Regions from separate parts of the Gracilibacillus sp. D59 genome, predicted to be linked through region 3. Evidence: predicted binding sites of a transcription regulator. Region 3 holds the regulator's gene; each other region holds the start of a gene.
The links. The regulator LexA, encoded in region 3, represses DNA repair genes until DNA is damaged. The targets are predictions, from matches to a motif close to CGAACATATGTTCG.
Positions count from the first base shown of each region.

Region 1: the regulator LexA is predicted to act here: its motif matches at 2,310-2,323, upstream of ruvA (Holliday junction branch migration protein RuvA).
Region 2: the regulator LexA is predicted to act here: its motif matches at 4,928-4,941, upstream of ACTWP4_RS00195 (YolD-like family protein).

Region 1 is NZ_JBQQCK010000012.1:43,657-51,459, reverse strand. Features, by position in the region: gene queA (tRNA preQ1(34) S-adenosylmethionine ribosyltransferase-isomerase QueA) at 1-438, opposite strand, end outside; gene ACTWP4_RS17780 (DUF2905 domain-containing protein) at 452-652, opposite strand; gene ruvB (Holliday junction branch migration DNA helicase RuvB) at 649-1,650, opposite strand; gene ruvA (Holliday junction branch migration protein RuvA) at 1,669-2,268, opposite strand; gene ACTWP4_RS17765 (MFS transporter) at 2,443-3,603, shown strand; gene ACTWP4_RS17760 (BofC C-terminal domain-containing protein) at 3,759-4,316, opposite strand; gene ACTWP4_RS17755 (YebC/PmpR family DNA-binding transcriptional regulator) at 4,690-5,439, opposite strand; gene safA (SafA/ExsA family spore coat assembly protein) at 5,581-6,606, opposite strand; gene nadA (quinolinate synthase NadA) at 6,814-7,803, opposite strand, start outside.
Region 2 is NZ_JBQQCK010000001.1:26,186-33,988, forward strand. Features, by position in the region: gene ACTWP4_RS00160 (GNAT family N-acetyltransferase) at 109-651, opposite strand; gene ACTWP4_RS00165 (AzlD domain-containing protein) at 669-962, opposite strand; gene ACTWP4_RS00170 (AzlC family ABC transporter permease) at 959-1,672, opposite strand; gene map (type I methionyl aminopeptidase) at 1,694-2,455, opposite strand; gene ACTWP4_RS00180 (YjcZ family sporulation protein) at 2,677-2,781, opposite strand; gene ACTWP4_RS00185 (hypothetical protein) at 3,953-4,480, opposite strand; gene ACTWP4_RS00190 (hypothetical protein) at 4,561-4,815, opposite strand; gene ACTWP4_RS00195 (YolD-like family protein) at 4,963-5,286, shown strand; gene ACTWP4_RS00200 (hypothetical protein) at 5,274-5,648, shown strand; gene ACTWP4_RS00205 (DUF3231 family protein) at 5,856-6,860, opposite strand; gene ACTWP4_RS00210 (hypothetical protein) at 7,534-7,803, shown strand, end outside.
Region 3 is NZ_JBQQCK010000005.1:5,463-13,265, forward strand. Features, by position in the region: gene ACTWP4_RS10005 (cytochrome c biogenesis CcdA family protein) at 1-677, opposite strand, end outside; gene ACTWP4_RS10010 (YneF family protein) at 792-1,016, opposite strand; gene tkt (transketolase) at 1,150-3,150, opposite strand; gene ACTWP4_RS10020 (DUF896 domain-containing protein) at 3,317-3,544, opposite strand; gene ACTWP4_RS10025 (YneB family resolvase-like protein) at 3,639-4,301, opposite strand; gene lexA (transcriptional repressor LexA) at 4,564-5,184, shown strand; gene ACTWP4_RS10035 (hypothetical protein) at 5,347-5,532, opposite strand; gene ACTWP4_RS10040 (hypothetical protein) at 5,858-6,199, shown strand; gene ACTWP4_RS10045 (DUF378 domain-containing protein) at 6,334-6,630, shown strand; gene ACTWP4_RS10050 (CotY/CotZ family spore coat protein) at 7,257-7,757, shown strand.

The DNA of each region.
Region 1 (7,803 bases), on a different contig from region 3:
ACCTAAATCATCCAATACTTCATAAAAGATACCGTCATAGTGAAAGCGCAGGACACGTCCTCCATGTTCTTTGGTACTGACACATGTAGCCGTAAGCTTTCCTTCACCAAAGCTGATTTTAGTACCTTCTTTCACCTTCTTGGCAGGCTTAACCAACACTTCCCAATCATCAGCTTCCAGTTGGGTTAATAATAAGACTTCTACTTTTGCACCTGTCTCTTCTTTTACCCCATAAAGCCTTGCCGGTAAAACTTTCGTATTATTTAATACTAAACAATCACCCGTTTTTAAAAAATCCAATATATCATAAAAATGATGATGGGTAATCGAGCGATTTTCCCGGTTTAATACCATTAACCTGGAACTCGCCCGCTCCTCTAGTGGAGTCTGAGCTATTAATTCTTCTGGTAATTCAAAGTCAAAATCTTCTATTTCCATCTTTCTTCTCCTTTTATTTGAAACGTCCAATGATAGCAAAAATCAAAGTCAAAATAATACTGATCACAATCGAGGTCATAATCGGGAAATGGAAAGAAAAATTTCCTTTTTTAAAGCTGATATCACCTGGCAATTTTCCGATATAGCCCCATAACAGACCAACAATAATCAAGACGACTCCTATTACAATAAAGATTTTGCCAAACTCCGTCAAGCTTCAGGCACCTCCCGTTCAAAATGTGCATAAGCTTTTGGTGTCACTAGTCTTCCTCTTGGTGTACGCTGAATAAAACCTTCTTGTAATAAGTATGGTTCATAGACATCTTCAATTGTTTGTGACTCTTCGCCAATGGATGCCGCGATCGTATCTAATCCGACCGGTCCTCCTTTAAAGCCATCCATCATGGCTAGCAGAAGCTTATGATCAATGTGGTCAAGTCCCTCTTGATCAACTTGTAACATTTGCAGTGCTTTTTGCGTTGTCTCTATTGATATACTAGCTTCCCCTTTAACTTGAGAAATATCGCGAACTCTTTTTAATAAACGATTAGCAATACGTGGAGTACCACGTGCCCTTCTAGCCACTTCCAATGCTGCTGCTTTATCAATTTCTACTTGGAAAATATCAGCTGTTCGTTCCACAATTGCACAAAGATCAACTACTTCATAAAATTCCAGACGTGATAAAACACCAAAACGGTCACGTAATGGTGCTGATAATAATCCGGCACGTGTAGTTGCTCCTACTAAAGTAAAAGGTGGTAAATCTAATTGGACAGAACGAGCACTTGGCCCCTGTCCGATCACAATATCTAAACAAAAGTCTTCCATTGCCGGATATAATATCTCTTCCACTGCTCTCGGTAAGCGATGAATTTCATCAATAAATAAAACATCTCCTACCTCCAATGAAGACAAAATCGCTGCCAAGTCACCTGATCGCTCTATTGCTGGCCCTGACGTCTGCTTAAATTGTACACCCATTTCATTCGCAATGATCTGAGCCATCGTTGTTTTACCAAGTCCAGGTGGTCCATATAATAAGACATGATCTAAGGCTTCATTTCGCATTTTAGCTGCTTCGATAAATATCGACAGATTTTCTTTCGCTTTATGCTGCCCAATATATTGCTTTAAGAATTGTGGGCGGAGACTGAGCTCTTCAGTTACTTCTTCTTCTTGTATTTCGCCTGAAATGATCCGGTCTTCCATTTTGAAGCTCCTTTCTCTTTATTTCATCAATAACGCTAAACCTTTTCGTATATATGTATCCGCTGTATCACTTTGTTCTTTCGATAACATCGGTTTTATGTGATTAATTTCTTTTTCAGAATAACCAAGCGCTTTTAATGCCTCAATCGCTTCTGTTAATGCCTGATTATTTCCTGAAGACCCTTCATCCTGTTGCATCATATTTTCAGCTTGATAATCAAAAGGCAGTTTTCCTTTTAGATCTAATATCATTTGACGAGCTGTTTTTTTACCGACTCCTGGAAAACTTGTTAAAAACTTTTCATCCTCTTGTTCGATCGCAACAACGAAATCTTTTACAGACGTTGTTGCAAGTACTGCTAACGCTCCTTTTGGTCCAATACCTGAGACATTAAGAATTTGTGCAAACAAGGCTTTTTCATCTTGGTTTTGAAAGCCAAATAAAATTTGTGCATCCTCTCTTACATGATGGTATGTATAGATTTTTTGTTTTTGCCCCACTTGCGCTTGGAAACGGTAGGGGTTCGGACAAATCACTTCATATCCAAGACCATTTGTTTCTAAAATAACGGCTTGATCCGTTATTTCTGCTACTTCCCCGTTTATATATGCAATCATATCATGAACTCCTCTTTGATCCAATTTCTATTTGTCACTCACAATCATACGTTCGTATTAATCTTAGCTTATCTTAAGTCGTTTATCAAGGTAAGTGAGAGCAAAATAAATGAAAGCGATTATTTAATTATGATAAAGTAATAGAATGACTTTATAAAAAAAGGATGAGCTTCCATGTCAAACAAACGTCAAATACGATTTTTGAAAGCGTTAACTCTGTTTAACGCCAGTCACAAAGGTCTTATACTACCTTTTTTACCATTATTTTTGAGTTTTAGAGGTTTTTCTTCTGTTGAAATTGGAACTATTTTAGGAATCGCCCCCATGGTGAGTATTGTGGCACAACCATTTTTCGGGTACATAAGTGATAAGTATAAGACGATTAAAGGATTACTTTTATTTTTATATTTTGCAGTCATCGCAATTAGTTTCAGTATCTTTTTCAGCACTTCATTTCTTATTGTTTTTATTTCTTTTGTTGCCTTTCACTTTGTTATGTCACCTGCAGGCCCATTACTTGATAGCATGGCCATAAAAAGCTTAGGTTCGAAAAAACGTGATCAATACGGTAAAATTCGACTTTGGGGATCTATCGGATTTGCGTTCACTGCAGTAGTTTCTGGTCCAATCCTAGGATTTATCGGGATTCGCAATATTTATATTTTGTTTTGGATTCTGATTCTGCTTTTAATTTCATTAACGATATTTTTAAAAGATAATAATCATTCGGCAGATCCTGTCTCCTTACAAGGTGTGAAAGAAGTATTAACGAATAAAGGGTTCCTGCTTTTTCTTTTTCTGTGTTTTCTTGTTATGATTCCACACCGGATGAATGATACAATGCTAGTTCTTCACTTAGAAGATTTAGGTGCTACTACTTTTTTAGTTGGGGCTGCCTGGGCACTTGCAGCTTTTAGTGAAGTTCCAGTCTTTTATTTTTTAACACAGAAAATACTACAATTTCACCATTTATTTTTACTTGGAATTGTTGCCATGCTTTTTACAATTCGTTGGTTATTATATGCTTTTATTCAATCTGCTGAATGGATAGTGTTTTTTCAAATCTCACAAGGACTCACATTTGGCTTATTCTGGCTTGTAGCGTTACAAACTGCTGTTAGCTTTGTGCCTAACCAATTACGCAGTACGGGGCAAGCATTGTTAATGTCGACATGTTTCGGTTTAGGTGGTGCTGTCGGCGGGACAACCGGAGGAGCTATCCTCGACAATTTTGGTTCTCAAGTGATGTATCAATTGATGGCAACAATGACATTTTTAGCAATGATTGGTATTTTTGCAACTTATAAAGAACAAAAGCGCAGAGCGCTCGTCTAAAACAAGAGCGACTGGACCCGATCGGACTGAGAAAAAGGAATCACAATGAGGTTACGAACCGATGATGACTTTCATCTAAAGTCATAAGTTATCAACAATCCTAAATTTTACAATTTCCAAGCTATTAAAAAAGTTGAACGATGACTACTCATCGTTCAACTATTTACTGCTTCTACATCTTGATAGGATCTATATGTTTCTAAAACTTCTAAATAATCTTGCTTCGTATTTATTTTGATACCCTCTTTTAATTTTTCATGCAAGTGCGTTTCCAATTCTTTGGTATCAATTTGATAAAAGGATTGTACAGCTGACTCATGAACAGGAACACCTTCAAAGATTGTCAATTGTCCTTCTTTAAGACCAAAGTACCCATTTGCTTTCAAGTATGGTGAAATATCATCGACTTCTTTTCGGAAACGAATAAAACCTTCCTCCTGCTCCATCACTTGCCATTCTTGGTACTCTGCCCAAAAATCTTCCATGGAAGCAATTGTTTCTTCGACATGCTCTGTCTCGATATTGCCATCTATATATTGTTTCTCTAATGTTAGTTCAATTGTTAGTGGGTCTTGTGACATGACCATTACTTCTTCTTGCTTTTCTTGTTTATCTTGATTCTTTGCCTCTTCTTGTTGAAAGAATGATTGAATACTAATAATCCCAATAATTAAAACGACGACACAATTTAATAGAAACCATACTTTGCCCATAAAGACCCTCCAATCAAGCTTTGTTATTATTAGGGTGTCCAATTTCAGAAAATATAACCACATTATATAAAAAAAAGAATAAGTGGTCTCTAACGAAAGCTCTAGATTGGAAGAAATTCTTTTAACCTTGTCTTGTAAGAAAAACCGATGCTATTAGTGGCCATTTTGAAATATATCAACCGTTTGACCACCACTCCGACTTCCTTGCACACCATAACTTTCATCATCAACAGCATCACTAGTCAACTATCTCTTTATTGATGACTCATTTTAAACGGGATAGGATAACAAAATGCTGTGATACCACGTTTATATGCTTTCCTACCTTATAAAAAAGGCTACCTCCGAATTTTGGGGCAGCCTTTAATACTATTTATATTTGTTCCATAATTTCTTCGTTTGCGTCCATGTTGTGGTAAACTTCTTGGACATCTTCCATGTCTTCGAGCATTTGGACGAGTTTGACCATTTTATTTCCTGCGCTATCATCCACTTCTGAAAGTGTTTGAGGATTCATGGTAATTTCCGCTGTTTCAAATACAAATCCACTTTCTTCTAAAGTAGATTTTACATCTTGGAAATCCTCGGGATCGGTATAGATTTCATAAGCACCGTCAACTGTTTCCATCTCTTCTGCACCAGCTTCGATTGCTTCTAACATCATCGTATCTTCATCTGCATCCGTTTGACTTTGATCAATTACCAGATATCCTTTACGGTCAAACATAAATGCAACACAGCCGTTCTCACCAAGGTTACCTCCATTTTTACTAAATGCATGTCTTATGTCAGAAGCCGTCCGGTTTTTATTATCTGTTAATACTTCAACCATTACAGCGGTTCCACCAGGACCGTACCCTTCATAGGTTAATTCTTCATAATTAGCACCGTCTAAGTCACCCGTTGCTTTTTTAATAGCTCGATCAATATTTTCATTCGGCATGTTGTCAGATTTTGCTTTTTCTACTGCAAGGCGTAAACCTGCATTCATTTCCGGATCTCCGCCGCCTTGTTTAGCAGCAATATAAATATCTTTAGCATGTTTCATGAAAATTTTACCACGTTTAGCATCTTGTGCATTTTTTCTTCTTTGGATATTCTTCCACTTAGAATGTCCTGCCATGCTTTCTCACCTCTCATAATCTATCTAAGTCTCCATTACTTACTTTATCACAACTAGTAGAAATTGAAAATATTGAAGCTATATAGTTCTTTCAATCAAACAGAAAAAGACGACTCATTTTCGAATCGTCTTTTTCTATTATTATTCTCTGTGCCCACCGCAACCACAGTCATTTTTATTGTGTTGACCATAAGGAGCTCCTTGTTGACCATATGGTTGATTTGGCATTTGTTGTGGTCCCTGCATTCCATATGGCATTGGCATTAATGGATAGTTTGGTGCACCAGGCTGTGGGATCATTGGTTCTCCTGGCATTGGTACTGGCATATTTGGTTGTTGTTGCATTGGCATTTGTTGTGGCATCATTTGATTTTGCGGCATTTGTGGTGGTCCCCATGGCATTTGTTGCCCCTGATATTCATTCGCAGACGGCATTTGAGCTTGATACCATCCTTGATGGTGCTGAGGGGCATGACCAGATTGTTTCGGTTCGGATTGTTCCCCCATCACCTGTGGTTGAAAACCTTCTGGAAACGGATATTGTGGCATGTTTCCATGTTGTCCTGGGTGTCCTGCGTGTCCATATCCGTAAGGTATTCCATCTTGTGAATAACATGGTGCATGCATTGGCAATGGTTGCGGATGATGGTGTTGTGGTGCCATCGGTTTGTGTTCCGGTTTCATGTGATCCTCTACTCCAGCTACTTCGTCCTCATCTGGCATTTGTGTTGGATGAATATGTGTTTCAAAGTTATTAGTTAATTGTGTCCATTTTAAATCTTGTGATGCTTGAGATGGTGCAGGTTGAGGTGGTTGCTTATTAAAATGAATTGGTAATGATGGCATTTCTTTTTTTAACGGCGCCCATTTTTTGTCTTCGTCTTCTTCGATAGCAGGTAAAATCTGATTTGGTGTTTGTGGTTGTGGTGTTACCTCCTGTTTGTCTTTTTTATCTGTCACACCAGGTTGAACTTGCTGTTTTTTGTTAGATGGGGCAGGTTGTTGTTTACTACCAGAAGTAGTAGGTATCTTTATCTTCATTCCTGGCATAATCATCTCAGGATTTGAAATCTGTGGATTTGCTGCAATCACGTCATCTAGGTTAACACCATATTTTTGCGCAATTTTCCAAAGTGTTTCATCTTTTTGCACAATATGAATTTTCAATGCAATTTCTCCTTTCTTCTTGATAAGTATGGAAGGGCATTTATCTCGGTCTAATCCATCTTCTTTAACAACATATGCAAAATGCCCAAAATGTTGAATAAAAAAAGAAGGATATATTTTTTTATCTAAATATCCTTCGCTCAAAACAAGTAAATAGTTATACTTTCATGATTCAATTTTTTCTTTGTCCTAGTTTATAAAAACTGGTTATCTTGTACTGTGAAGCATGCGGTTTAGCGCTTGTTTGGCATTTTGGGCTATTGCACTTGGTACACTGATTTGATTGGTGTTCCTTCCTTCGCTAACTTCTTCTAATGCCCATGTTAAATGTGGCAGATCAATACGATTCATAGTTAAGCATGGGCACATAAATGGGTTTAGTGAAATAATTTTTTTATTTTGATGATTGTTAATTAAGCGATTGACTAAATTCATTTCCGTACCGATTGCCCACTTAGTTCCTGCTGGTGCTCGCTCGATTGTTTCGATAATATATTTCGTAGAACCGGCAAGATCTGCTTGTTGAACAACTTCATACTTGCATTCCGGATGGACAATAATATTCATATCAGGATGATTTTTACGGACTTGCTCGATATTTTTAATAGTGAAATTCTCATGTACGGAGCAATGTCCTTTCCATAAAATAACACGTATTTGTTCCTCAGAATCTCCATCAAACTCCAATTTTCTTGCGATCGGATCCCAAACAGCCATCTTATCTAATGGTATGCCTAATTCTACTGCAGTATTCCGACCTAAATGCTGATCAGGTAAAAATAACAGACGCTGTTTTTGCTCAAATGCCCATCGTACCATTTGTTTTGCATTGGATGAGGTTACCGTAGCTCCACCATGCTGTCCTACAAATGCTTTGATTGCAGCGGTAGAATTGACATATGTTAAAGGCAGAATAGTATCTCCAAACATGCCAGTTAGTTGCTCCCACGCCTCTTCTGTCTGTTTATCATCGGCCATATCCGCCATTGAACAACCTGCGCGCATATCCGGCAAAATTACCTTTTGATCATCATTTGTTAAAATATCAGCAGTTTCCGCCATGAAATGAACGCCACAAAAAACTATATATTTCGCTTTTTGCTTTGCTGAAACCTGAGCAAGTTGCAAAGAATCTCCACTTGTATCGGCAAACTGGATTACTTCATCTTTTTGATAATGATGCCCTGGGATAAATAA
Region 2 (7,803 bases), on a different contig from region 3:
TGGGGGTTAGCGTTTCTTCTTTATCGTAGGATGATTCGTGAAGCCGCCTAGTTTCTTGGCACTTCCGTGGACAATACGACTTATGAAAAAGGACTGTAGCCAATAAGGTTACAGTCCTTTCGCAATTAATTTATCTAATAGTAATTCAATATTTACAAAACCATATGCTGTCTCTTGATAAGTTCCGTGACCAATTGTTGTTTGCTCTTGCTCGATTTTTTCTGCCCCAAAATTCAGGTAAAACTGATGAGTTGGATTGTTTGTTAACACCCAAATTAGCAACGATCGGTAGCCTAATTCTTTCATTTCTTCTGCAAAAGCTTTTAACAAACGTTTTCCTAATCCTTTTCTTTGATGGGACGGCAGTAAATAAATGGCAAAAATTTCACCGTCATAACCAAAACGATCGGTTCTTTCTTTACCACCGGAAATAAACCCAACGATTTCCCCTTCTTCTTCGATCACTGTTACTGGCTGTTGCTGTCGTGGCAACTTCAGTATCGTTTCCCAATATATTTGCCGATGTTCTACTGTAGTATTGGATAAATCGAGTTCATTAATTAAATTCTGGTAGGTTGCTTTCCAACTATGTACATGAACCTCTGCAATAGCTTGTGCGTCTTCGATATGTGCCTTTCTAATATGATACATGGCTAACACCCTAACATTTAGATTGTTAAAAGAAATACTGTTAAAATCGCACTTAATACAACTAAAATAACATGGATCCGGAGCCAAGCAAGTCCAATTGCCACAACACCTGCTATCACTCCAATATATGGTTTTTCTGGTACCACTGTCATAATCCCCGGGAAAATAAGCGCACCTAACGCCGCATATGGAATCGCTTGCAACCACTTATTCACCCAATCCGGAAATTGAATTAAATCAACGATAAAGGCCGGAATTATTCGAGGAATAACTGTAACAAGTGCCATTCCAATAATAATGACCCAAATCATAATCTCTCCTCCTCTAAAACGAAAATACCGATAAAGGCCCCTAGAACGGTTCCTACAACAATTCCCCAGCCATCTCCTATGTAGGGGCTCACTAGATAATTGATCAGCATTGCAGCAATACTAATTACAGCGATCCGTTTATATTTTCGTATAGGAGGAATCAATAATCCAATAAACATGGCATATAACGCCACACCCATGCTCTGACTTAAGTTTTGAGGAATAATATCCCCAAGCACTCCACCAAGGAACGAGCCAAATACCCATGACAGATAGGAAGTAAGCATAATCGTTCCATAGAAAAAGTAGCCATACGCCTGATCACCCTGTTTTTTATAAATCGATGAAACGGAAAAGGTTTCATCAGTTAAACCTAATGACAACCCAAATTTCCAATTCAGTGCATAATGCTTTATTTGATTAATAAAAGATAAGCTCATCACAAAATGGCGGAAATTTAATACGAACGTGGCAATGATAATTTCCAGAGCGCTGACTCCAAGCCCAATCATTCCAGCGCCCATAAATTGTGCTGCACCAGCATAGACAAGTAGACTCATGCCAGTAAGCTCCAGTAATGTCATGCCTGCTTGCTTTGCTAGAACTCCATAAGCAATTGCTATCGGTAAATAGCCTACAACAATTGGTGAACCAGCAATGAACCCATCTCTTATTTGCATCTTTATCCATTGTTTCTCCTCTAGGCCCATTACAATAGTTGCTCCTTTATCTTAATCTTCGAGATTGTCTTGGTCTGTTAAGATAATCGGACCTTCTTTAGCAATCACTAATGTATGTTCGAACTGTGCAGAACGTTCCCCATCGACTGTCCGTGCAGTCCAATTGTTATCATCCATTTTACTTTGCCATGCACCTTCATTAATCATTGGCTCAATTGTGATGACCATGCCTTCTTTAAGACGTGGACCTTTTCCTGCTAAACCAAAATGCGGGATTTGCGGATCTTCATGAATCGTTGGACCAATGCCATGTCCTGTAAACTCGCGGACAACGGAAAAGCCTTCCTCTTCTGCATATTGTTGAATAGCATGGCCAATGTCACCGATTCGATTTCCTGGCATTGCTTGTTCAATTCCTTTATAAAGAGAAGTTTTTGTCACTTCTAATAATTTTTCGGTCTTTTCATCCGGTTCACCGACTACATATGTCCATGCAGAATCTGCCAGTCCACCATTAAGATTGACAACCATATCAACTGTGACGATATCACCATTCGTTAGCTTTTCATCACGTGGAAAACCATGGCAGATTTCATCGTTTACAGATGCACAAGTCGCATATGGGTAGTCATTGTATCCTTTTTGTTCTGGAGTTGCTCCATGTTCTGCTAAAAAGGATTCAACAAATGCGTCAATTTCTTTAGTTGTCACCCCAGGTTTAATTCTCTTTGCAATTTCTTTATGACAGCGCGCCAGTAATTTACCAGCTTCATGCATCATTTCTATTTCACGTTTGCTTTTTCTAGTGATCATTTAAAACTTCCTTTCTAAAATCCTTTACCAAAATTCATCTCTATAAAGTTTATCATATTTTCCTAAAAAGATGTGTAAGAAAATGCTCTCTAATATAAGTAATTGAACTTATGATTCTTCCCATGACTGTCCGTTTTAAAAAAACAAATAACCCGTTTCATTTATAATGAAACGGGTTTGTTTTTGGTCAGGCCATCTTTTAAGACAGCCCAATTTTTGGATTAATATCCGCCGTATCCCCAAGAAGCACCAATGATGATTAAGAGAATAAACAACACGACGATTAGCGCAAAACCTGAACCGTATCCATATTGTTGTGCACCCATCTATATCCCTCCTTATAATACTTACACTTATAAACTATGTAAAAGGAAAGGAAATGGTCAGTGTTATTTTCTAAAATGGGTGATTACCTATTTAAAGACATCTTTCACACTGATATTATGTCAAGAAAATAGACATAAGGAATAGGGAGAACTTTTCTTTTCCCTATTCCTATCCACACCTAACTTGGATGGTCTCCACAAAACTATAAATCAAATAAACAAATCAGTCTTTTTTATTTTTAATGCTTTTAATTAGCTGAAACATTATTAAAGTAATTATGATAATTAGTGAAATAATAAATACAGCTGGTTGAACAGAGAAATGATATTCCAATTATTTAAAATGTCGTGTGATAACTTTTCAATATTGTACATCATTATTTATCCTGTACTGCAAAACCTGAAAAGCCATCTTAGAATCAAATCAAGATCAACAAATGGAGCATTTTCATACATTTCCCCATATCCTCAACTTCTTTCTGTGTTTGTGACTTGCTCAACCCCCTTCAAAATCTGACTTTAATCGTATAATATAAGAAGCACTTAAAACCCCCTATATTATAGAGTGCTCGAGGGAGATTATACTCCCTCTTCATCTGATTTTGTCAAAAAAAATACGCCTACTTAGACGCTTGTTTCTTGTTACTTAATAGATCATCTTCTCCATTTGTTGCAAATACTGTAAACTTTCAACAATACATTATGCACAAGGTACCTCAAAATCAAAATATATTCAATTAACATTTTGGGCTATTTACAGCGTATCCCCTCAAAAAACTTGGGTAATACAAATGATATATGAAATTTATGGTCACACATTTCAAGAATTAGAAGTTGAAGCGGTGACTGCTTTTATCGACAGTTTAAAGTAGAGTGGGGGTAATTCTGGGGGTACTTTTTAAAAAAGCCCCCTATATGAGAATTACTATTTAAAGACATCTTTCACACTATAATAATAGTAAAAAGCAAAATACGTCATTAATTCCTTCAAAAGCCTATTAAAACAACACATTGTTACTATATTGCAAAAAAACACAATTGCATAATACAGCATAAATACGAAGGTAACTGGGGGAGTTTTTGGGGGAATATTTGAGGGATAGAATTAATACGTGGGTAGATATATGATAGGGATATACAAGGCATCTACTTAATAAGTAGATGCCTTTTTTTATTCCATTTCTGCTAGTGTTGCTTGCATTTGTTCTTCGTTTTCTATTGTTGCATCACTTACCATTGTTTCTACTCCACGATAATTATATTTTGAGTTCTGAAGAAAATCAAAAGCAAAAGATTTTTCCGGTACATCTTCCTCATAATAATAATCTATAACAGCTGATTTAAATATATTTTCAAGCATGTACTCATGATTTGATATATCCATCAAGTATTTTTCTTCTCTAAATTCTTTAATGATATAATCTGTAAATTCCTGAACTTCTTCTTCTTGTGCTTCATAGTCCCGTGCATATCCCATAATTTCATCATGTTTTTCCGTTTCCGTTCCATCACTATTTGCTACTTCCTTAACTTTTTCCTGCCAAGAAAGGTTTTCTTTTTCTTCTTCTCCAGTCGCTACTTCCTCTGTTTCAGCCTCTTCCGTATCTTTGTTATCTGCTTCTGTTTGCTCACCAGTAGTGTCCTCACTAGAACAAGCCACAACAAAAATTAATAATAAAAATACTAATAATTTCTTCAAACTAACCTCTCCCCTTTCTTCCATTATTCTACAACATTTCCATGAGAAAAAACACCTACTTTTATGTAGGTGCCTTATTTCTATCTTCTAAATATATTTGGAAAATCTTTTTGAGCTGATTCTTCAAATTGTTCTACATGATATTTTCCAGCTTTGATGTCGTACATATTTTCAAGTATGTAAGTACGTAGTGCATCATCCTGTAAGTATTCTACATCTTCCTCAAAGCAAAAGAAATTATTCTTCAAGCGACGATCATAGACCTTTATTAATATTGAATGATCATTGACGTCTACAGATGTTTTTAATTCATATCGATCTTGTGTGCTTTCCATGTATCTTCCCTCCTCTCTTCCTGTGTCTTATTAACTATTACTTTCGACACAAATTGTAAAATTCCTTCCAAGAAATACAATTTGCATAAACTTAATATTCGGGAGTATAATAAGAACAAACGTTCCTGTTAATGAGGTGATTTTTATATGATCGAAAGAGGTAATAAAAAGTGGACAGCAATGATGATGCCAGAACATATGGAGATGCTACACAATATTTTTGAAGAAGAACTGAAAGTAGAAAAGCCTATCCTTAGTGAAGATCAGTATGAGGGTATGCAGATTACAATAAATAAAGCAATGGAATATAACCAAAAGATCGATATAGTCTATTGGAGCAATTTTAGACTGCATACTGCAGAAGGTTACATCGATAAAATTAGAGGTACTTCTCTTTATATAAATACTTCAGATGGAATTGATCAATTAGAAATTAATAATATTGTGGAGTTGTCTTTATGCGAAATATAACCGAAGAAGAATTTAATATAGCGAGCCGTTATTTGTTCTTGTCTATGACCATTGAAGTAATCCAGAAAGATCTAAATACATTACGAAACAATAATATATTTAAGATAAGTGAACCGTATATCGCATTGCTGGAATCAGTTCTAAGAAAAGCTGTTGAGGAAAGAAGAGAGTTGAAACAGGAAATGCATAGGAAGAATTTAAAGGTACTGCAGACGGATAAAACAGATCAATTTACGGAATATACATTCTACGCTAAACGTAAAGAGGAGAAACGGAATTATTTTAATCCGGCTATAAGGAAGAAAGTTCTGGTGATTATTGAAGAGTTTTTTGAAAAAGCTGATATAGGAGAGACGGTGTAGTAGTCCTTACCAAAAGCAAACAAGGGGTATCATGTATGTAGTAAATGGTAAGGACTGAACACAATGAGAAGGGAATATGTTTCCCTTCTTTGGAATTATAGCATAATCAAAATAGAAAATGAAACCCACCACTTAATTGTGATGGGCTTGGAGCAATGGCGGTGGTTCTCGTTTAGGGCACTGCGGATTTTAAGAAAAATACCTTTGCTATTTATCTTTTGCAAGGTCTTTTCTGTTTGGAGCAAGTGGTGGTTGTTCTAACCATTTATTTTTGCTCATTAAATTGAACCACTCTTTTGTAATCATTAGATTTTTTAGTATTATTTTTTCATAATTCGTCACTAGGTCTATTCTCATGGCAGATGCTAGACCTGCACCGTGATATGATTGGGCTGATTGTAACAAGAATCCAATGTGATACAACATTAGCTTATCTGAAAAAGGAGAATCTTGGGAAATTGTAACCTCGGATTCCCAAGACATGGGAACAGGCAAGTTATCTCCTTTTAGTATTTTACTTAGTGATTGAATTTGCTGGTCGGAAGCGTTCTGCGTGCTCTTTAAAAATTTTCTAACCTCTTTTGATTGTGTAACTTGACTAAATCCAATGGAAAGAGATTTCTCCATTATTTTCTTTTTCAAATTAAGTGATAGGGCAATAATTTCTGTTGACGCTAAAGGGCGCTTATCTCCAAAAAAACCATCTATAAATTGCTGACCTGAAACAAATTCAGGATTCTCTTCTGGGTAAAAGTACGGGTCTCTTTGAAAATGCCCTTTTTCGAGTAGTAATTCAGTTGTTCGATGATACATACTCATCCCGTCATTACTACAAGAATCATAAAAGTGCCTCAAGTCCTTCCTGACAGAAGAAGTAAGTGATGTTGAGTGCCCTAGTATACCATGTAGTGTCATAATATGTAAATAGTGCAAACAGAAGATATCAGAAAATAACCTTTTGGCTCCTTTGTTAAGGTCTGATTCATTAAAGCCAACTGGTACTGGGAAATCTTCATTTTCAATGAATCGTCTTATTTGGCTTATTTGTTTATCAAATATCTTTATTGCGTCTTCGAACAGCAGTTTTATCTTCTCATCTTCTATAATGGATAGCATATATTTATTTACCATATCAACGGCTGTGCCATTTACATATTCGCCCCATAATGTCCCTATTTCAGCAGATGTTAATTTTAATTCTTCTTTATCCATATAATCACCTCTTTCTAATATTTCCCTAACTATTAAAATTTATTAATATTACTATTGAGCTGATAGGGGCTTTTGTAGTACATACAGTATAAATTAAAAATTTTAGCACCGGTTGTTCCACACCGGTCCATTTTCATTTTAAAGAAAACCCACCACTTATTAGTGATGGGCGTTGGATAATGGAGAATGCAGTGTTCATCTTGGCACTGCTTTTTTGTCCGTTTTAACTTAAATAAAACCAATTGAAATTACCCATAAAAACAATATCGTAAGAAACCCTGCATTTATTTTTAATCTAAAATATTCCGTTTCTAAGATCATGCTCCCCCGCCTTTCTCCATTTATTAGACATAAAAAGAGAAGATATAATAAGGTTGCGAACTTCACAACTTTTAATGTATGATTGTATTAAATAACATTATAATATTTAACCTAGACAGCTATTAACAATACCTCCGGCAAGAGTAGTTTTGTTAACGAATGCTGTCTCTTTTTATGTCTACATAGATTGTAAGTGAAGAATTATGGTTTGACAATACAGTGTGCGTATTTAGCACATTATTTGCAGATTATGCAACAAGAAAATTTTATATGTAATTTTTGCAGGAATTTTGTTGAGTGGTGTAGAAATAGTTAGATTAAAGTGCTTTTTTATAACAAAGGAGGAATTAAATTGCTATTACCTACATCAAAATTTACTGAACAATTAGCTAATACTTTCATTGACCTCTATCAAAATACGGTTCATTTAAAATATAAAAATTTATTAGAAATAAATCCTGATGTATTTAGGCTTTACGATAAAGCTAATGTAGCTGCGTATAGGATGACAACTAACAAAGAATTTTTTGAGCATAACGATCATTTATATTTTGTCTTTAGTAGAAACTCTAATTTTAGCATTTTAGAATTAGATTTAACTGACTTAAAATATTATCATTTT
Region 3 (7,803 bases):
GATAGAAATGATGTGAGCTTTGTCATTAAATCGAAAAATAAGAAGAACCCCATAAAAATCATCACGTATCCACCGATTTTCACTAACTTTTGTGAGTTTCTCTTGATCCATTTCATTTTACCAATAGAAAAGGCAAGAATAAAGAAAGGTATGGCGAAACCTAATGAATAAGAAGTCATTAATATAATTCCCAGTTCAGTGTTTGTTGCAGCAAGAGAAATGACAGCCATAAGAATGGGACCTGTACACGGTGTCCATCCTAGTGAAAATGCCATACCAATAATAAGTGATCCAATGAAACCCGCAGGCCTATTTTTAAAGTGTACTTTTTTCTCTTTCATTAAGAAATTAAAATTTAAGGCACCTACTATTATAAGTCCGAAAAAGATAATTAGGATCGCACCTATCTGTCTAATTAAATCGTCCCATCTCGTTAAAAATTCACCAATAAAACTCGTGGTGAAACCGAGAATAATAAATATACTAGAGAACCCTAACAGAAAAAATATTGTATGTAGAATACTTTTATAGTTAACCATTGCTTTTTCTTCTTTGATATCATTCACACTCATACCAGTGATGTATGAAAGGAATGCAGGGTACAGTGGTAAGACACACGGGGAGATAAATGATAAAAAACCTGCACCAAATGCGATAAAAATATTTACTTCATTCAACTTTGTCACTCCAGACTCCACGATATTTATAGATATACACTTCTATAAATATGATAAAACCCTTGCTGTTTGATAGCAAGGATTCTAATTCGACAATTATGTTACAATGCGTTTTTATTTGTTATCCATTTGATTGTTCATGGAGCGCATCATTTGTTTGATTTTCTTTTGTGATGGCTTCTGCCCCATTTGCATCATTAATGTTCTTAGCATTTGTTCATTAATTGGTGGGTTTTTCTTTAAATAGTTCATCATATATTTTCTCGCGATAAAAAAGCCTAGGGCAACCCCGGCTAAAAGAGCAACCACGATAAATATAATCCAAAGAATAGTGCTCATTCGATCGTTCCTCCTTAAACTTGTCTCTTATACAGTATAGTAAAAGTTATTTAATAATACAAGCACTTGTATATTAACTTATGTACGATAAAAAATGGGACGAGGAACCTGCCCTCTGTCCCATTTTAATGTATTAGAATAATTCGTTTACGTGTTTTACGACATTTTCTACAGTGAATCCGTATTCTTCAATAATCTTGTTTCCATTTGCGGATGCACCGAATTTGTCGATTGCAATAATTTTACCTTCAAGACCGACATAACGATCCCAACCTAATGAAGAAGCCATTTCAATCGCAACACGTTTTGTTACAGCACTTGGTAATACAGATTCTTTGTATGCTGCGTCTTGTTTTTCGAAACGATCCCATGATGGAATACTTACAACACTTACGTCTTTACCTTCTTCTTTTAATGCTTTTTGTGCTTTTACTGCAAGCTGCACTTCAGAACCAGTTGCAACAAGAATAGCATCTGGAGTTTCTTTAGCAGCAGGACTTACTACATAACCACCTTTTTTCACACCTTCATATGCTTTTTCAGCAGTTCCTTCTAAAGTAGGAAGTCCTTGACGAGTAAGCACTAATGCTGTTGGCTGTGAAGTAGATTCAATCGCTAAACGCCAAGCAGCTTGTACTTCATTACCGTCAGCTGGACGAATAACTGAAAGATTTGGCATTGCTCTAAACGCTGCTAATTGTTCTACTGGTTCATGTGTTGGGCCATCTTCACCTACAGCTATCGAATCATGTGTTAACACATAAGTTACAGGCAGATTTTGAATAGCAGATAGACGAACTGCCGGACGTAAGTAGTCACTGAATACAAAGAATGTACCACCGAATACTTTTAGTCCACCGTGTAATGCCATACCATTTAACGCAGCTGCCATTGCAAATTCACGCACGCCAAACCAAATATTTCGTTGGTCAGGTGTAGCAGCTGAGAAATCACCAGTATCTTTTAAATTAGTTTTATTAGAGCCTGCTAAGTCTGCGCTACCACCGAATAATGATGGTACAGTTTTAGCAATTGCATTTAATACTTCACCAGATGTAGCACGTGTAGCAGCTTCATCTTTACCTGCTTCATATACTGGTAAATCTTGATCCCAGCCTTCAGGTAGTTTATTATTAATTGCATTGTCTAATTCCTGACCTAGTTCAGGGTATGCTTCCTTATAAGAATCGAATAATTCCTTCCACTCTTGTTCTACTGCTTTACCTTTTTCAACGATTTTTGTTTCAAAATCTTGATATACTTCATCAGGTACATGGAAATCCTCATGCTCCCACTTATAGAACTCTTTTGTTAATTTAACTTCGTCTTCTCCAAGTGGCGCACCATGAGAAGCAGATGAAGCAGATTTGTTAGGTGAACCGTAACCAATTACAGTTTTTACTTCAATTAGAGTTGGTTGGTCTGTATTCGCTTTAGCATCTGCAATAGCTTTTGAAATTGATTCTGTATCCGTACCATCTTCAACACGGATTACTTGCCATCCATACGCTTTGAAACGATCTTCTATATTCTCAGAGAATGACTTGTTTAAGTCACCATCTAATGAAATATCATTAGAGTCATATAAAGCAATTAGTTTACCTAATTTTAAGTGACCAGCTAGAGAGGCAGATTCATGTGAGATACCTTCCATTAGATCTCCATCACTAACAATTGCAAATGTATTGTGGTCTACTACATTATAATTATCTTTATTATATTTTGCAGCTAAGTGTTTTTCAGCCATTGCCATACCAACACTCATCGCAATACCTTGGCCTAATGGACCAGTAGTAGCTTCCACCCCATCAGTATGGTGTACTTCCGGGTGACCTGGAGTTTTTGAATCCCATTGACGGAATCCTTTTAAGTCGTCAATTGTTACATCATAACCTGACAAGTGTAGTAGGCTGTAAAGTAACATAGATCCATGACCTGCAGATAATACAAAACGGTCACGATTAAACCATTTAGAGCTTTTTGGGTTATGATTCATGTGTTCTGTCCAAAGAGTATATGCCATTGGAGCCGCACCCATTGGCAATCCTGGATGACCAGAATTAGCTTTTTCAATCGCGTCTATTGACAATGTTCTAATTGCATTAATAGACATTTGTTCAATTTGCTTTGCCATTGTTAAATTTGTCCCCTTTCAAATTTGCAAAATATGTACGCACATTTATAATCCTATAACGAAATCACTTTAAAGACAAGTATATCAAGTCAAAAAGCGAGTAATTTCTTTAGAAATATCAGTTTTTGATATATTTTTTCAGATTTTGAAGAAAAAGTAGAAATCACTACTTTTTCTTCTCTTTTAAATGTTTTACTTTTTCCGGAGTGACATCATTCCCGTTAGGATCAACGACTGTCATCCCTTTCATATGATTTTTAAATGATTTTCTAACGTTTTTTAGATAGGCCTCACGCAAAGATTGTTGTTCTTGCTTTTCTTCATTCGTTAACCCTTCTTTTTTTGCTTTATTTGCTAGCTCATTAATACGAGCAATTTTTTCCTTTGATAACATAGAGATTTGACACCTCTTTTCTAATAACTGTTCATTTATCATAATTCTACAATGCAAAAAAGAGTATACACGAATAGTATACTCTATCTTCATTCTAATCTTGATTTTGTAAGTTTTCAAGTGATTGGTATTCTTGATACCGACGATGGACAGTTGCTTTAGATACGTCATAACCCATTCCTCTTAAAACGGATGCAATCTCTTTAAAAGTTAAGTTATTCTCTTTTAACCTGATTACTTCTTCTATCGGAAATTCTTTTCGTTCTCTACCTTTAGCAAGATGCTGATTTGAAAGGTTTTCAGCTGGATTGAAACCGTTGCTTACCGCCTTTTTCATTCCTCTTTTAATTTTAGCGTTATGTAATTTCCGTTGGTATTCTTCTACTATCGAGACAATTTGTAACACCATTGAATCGCCTTCTGATAGTTGTAATTCACCATTATGTGACAGCGTATATATGTTAACACGTAATCGATTCAATTGATGAAGTAATGCGATTTTCGTATTTCCTCTTCCAAGTCTTGTTTCATCTTGAACCAATAGTGTGTCTGCATTACCATTATGAAATTCCTCTAACATTTCAAAAATACCTTCTCGTTCAATTTCATACCCGCTTTGTTTTTCGGCTATTATTTTGATGATTTCAAAATTATATTTATTTGCAAACAATTGCAATTCTTCTTGCTGCCTTTTAATAGATGTTTCTTGTACTTCCTTATCTGTACTAACTCGACAATAAATGATCACTTTCTTCATAGATTTACTCCTTTATTCTATATGCTAGTTACGGCTGAAATATAAAAAAAGACAAGAGCTAGTATAAATGCAATTAAATAAAAGATGTCAACTTTAGATATATTTTTTAACATAAAAAATCCCTCCACAGAACTTTTGTTCGTATCTTTATTATACACGAACAGGTGTTCATGTCAATAGTTTTCTCGAACGAATGTTTGTAAAAATTACTTTGCTGTGCTATACTTTGATTAATAAATAATACGTGTAAGGAGATTTAAATATGACAAATCTATCAAAACGACAAGAGGAGATATTAGCATATATTAAAGAGCAAGTAGAGCTAAAAGGATATCCACCATCTGTTCGTGAGATTGGGGAAGCTGTTGGTTTAGCATCAAGTTCAACTGTACATGGTCATTTAGCGCGATTGGAGAAGAAAGGCTATATTAGACGCGATCCAACCAAGCCAAGAGCCATAGAGATACTTCCACAAGATGGAGAACTGGAAATTCCAAAAACGGAAGCTACATTTGCGCCAGTTATCGGGAAAGTAACAGCTGGTCTTCCTATCACCGCAGTTGAGAACATTGAAGAATATATACCGATTCCCCATAACGATATGCATGTAGCTGAACAGTTATTTGTACTTATCATTGAAGGAGACAGTATGATCGAAGCAGGGATATTAGATGGAGACAAAGTAATCGTCAAACAACAAAACACAGCAGAAAACGGTGATATTGTAGTTGCAATGACAGAAGACAGTGAAGCTACCGTGAAACGTTTCTTTAAAGAGAAGGATCATATACGCCTCCAGCCTGAAAATGCAACCATGGATCCGCTAATCTATAATAATGTTAGTATTCTAGGAAAAGTTGTTGGATTATATCGAAACATTTAAATAAGTTCTGGTTATATTTAAAAGTGCGTTCTTTAGCTAAGACGTACTTTTTTTGTTAACAATATTACTTTATATTATTTACCATAATATTATTATGTATGGAGTTTATTTCAAAAAAATAGGCTGTTGAAAATTTACTTTCTCAACAGCCTGAGCACCTACTTATTCGGTAGGTATTTTTAATTTGCTTATTAATTCTTTGTAATTTTCATTAAATGGGGTTTCTGGTTTTTCATTAAGTAAGTACAATTGTAATTCCGATAATATTACTTGCACTTCCATTTCTTTATTGTTTAATTCTCTTTTGTTGAATGTATCTAAGGATGTAAATTCTCTTATTTCTTCCATTATTTCAATTCCGTTTTCTTTATCATAAACATAATGACATCAGATTTATAAATGGTATTAATTTCATCTACCGTTTCAATTGCTTTATCTGCGAAATCTTCGTTCACTTCACCTTCTGAATACTCTTCGGGGGGTTAACTGTTCTGATCTTTGACGTCTACAGATGTTTTTAATTAATATCGATCTTGTGTGCTCTTTCCTGTGTCTTATAAAACTATTACTTTCGACACAAACTGTAAAAATCCTTCCAATAAATACAATTTGCATAAACTTAATAATTGGGCGCATGATGGGAACTAACGTTCTTGTTGATAGGGTGAAATTAATGAGGAATATTACTGATGAAGAATTTAAAATAGCATGCCGTTATTTATTTTTATCGATGGCTATTGAAGTTATCCAGAAAGATCAAACTACATTACGTAACAATAATATATTTAAAATCAGCGAACCTTATATTGCCTTCCTGGAACCCGTTATAAGAAAAGCTGTTGAGGAAATACGAGAATTAAAACAGCTGACGCATGTGAATAATTTAAAGGTACTGCAAACCGATAGATCAGAACAATTCACGGAATATACTTTCTATGCTAAACGCAAAGAGAAAAAACGAAATCATTTTAATGCAGCTATAAGGAAGAAAGTTTTGGTGATTATTGAAGAGTAGTTTGAATCTGTTGAGATAAAAGTGGGCAGCTAAGGCTGTCTTTTTTATTGCATAAATCTAATAATAGATCGTATATTTAGGAAAAATAAACTAATAATAAGTTCGAACATTATTCTAAAAAGGAGGCGATACAGATGAATACCTTACAACGTATTGCTTTAGCATTAGTAATTATTGGTGGTATAAACTGGGGCTTAATTGGATTATTTCAATTTGATTTAGTTGCATCTATATTCGGAGGACAAGATGCTGCACTTTCCAGATTAATCTATACATTAGTAGGAATCGGCGCTTTATGTTGCTTGCCTTTATTGTTTGCTCCAGCAGATGAGGATGAAAAAGAAACTGCGAAAGGTAGAAACTTAACTTATTCTACTGAGTTTGCAGAGGAAAATGATCCGACTGAATTTAACAACGATAAAGAGAAATAATCAATTATTTTGCCATTTTGGTTATTCATAATATCACGCCATTTGTTAGGACCGGTTGTTCCACACCGGTCCATTTTTATTTTAAAGAAAACCCACCACTTATTATTAATAGGCGTTGGAGAATGTAGAGTTTGATATGGAATGCCTCCACTTTATATGTACAAATATTTATTAGAAGCACGGAGATAAATTTTAGTTATTTTACAAGAATTGTTTGATGATATAAAAGAGAAAGAAAAAATCTAGCCCTCGATATCTTATTTCAAACTTAATCCACAGGGATGGGATATTAATTTATGACTTAGGCTAGCTTCCACATGTAAGTAGTAAATGGTAAGGACTGAACACAATGAGAAGGGAATATATTTCCCTTCTTTGGAATTATAGCATAATCAAAATTAAAAATGAAACCCATCACTTATTAGTGATGGGTATGAGGGGGAATACAGCGTTAATGCTAGCATTCGGCACTGCTTTTTTAGTATAGAGAAATTTATAAAATTATGATGTTTTTACAGGAATTTCTGTTATTAACTTATAGGAAACAAGGCTTACATCTATACCAAAATCCAATCTATACATAAATTGTTATTGTTATGGAATTTTTCTAAATAGGAGTGTATGTAATGAGTAAAAAAAAGGATTGCGATAATGAAGTAGGCGCTGTAATCACTAATGAAAATGGATGTGTCTGCGATGTTGTCCGCGCGATTGCTGATGCACAAGATAACGTTGTAGACCAACTATGTGATGTAAGCTGTTTACGTTCTATTCAAGATTTAGTATCACCTGTAGGAGGTAACGGCTTAGATACAGTACCTTTTATTTTATATGATAAGAAAGGTAAACCGTTCAAAGGATTCGGGGCCGAAGTTGATGCTAATGGTGGGCCAGCTCGATTCGATTGTTTCAACAGTTTTATTTTCCGTGTAACTGAAGTGGATGATGACTGCTGTGCAGTATTAGAGCTATTAGTATTTGACAACGATGAGACAACTTGTGGCGATCCATGTGAGCAATTGGACAATGAGCAACTTAATGATTTAGAACGTACTGGTATCTGTATTACAGTAGACTTAAATTGCTTCTGTGCTATTACTTGCTTACCAGCTGTTTCTGTATTTTAATGTTTTTGGCTCCACTTGCAATAAAAACTAAGAATTTACAAGCACC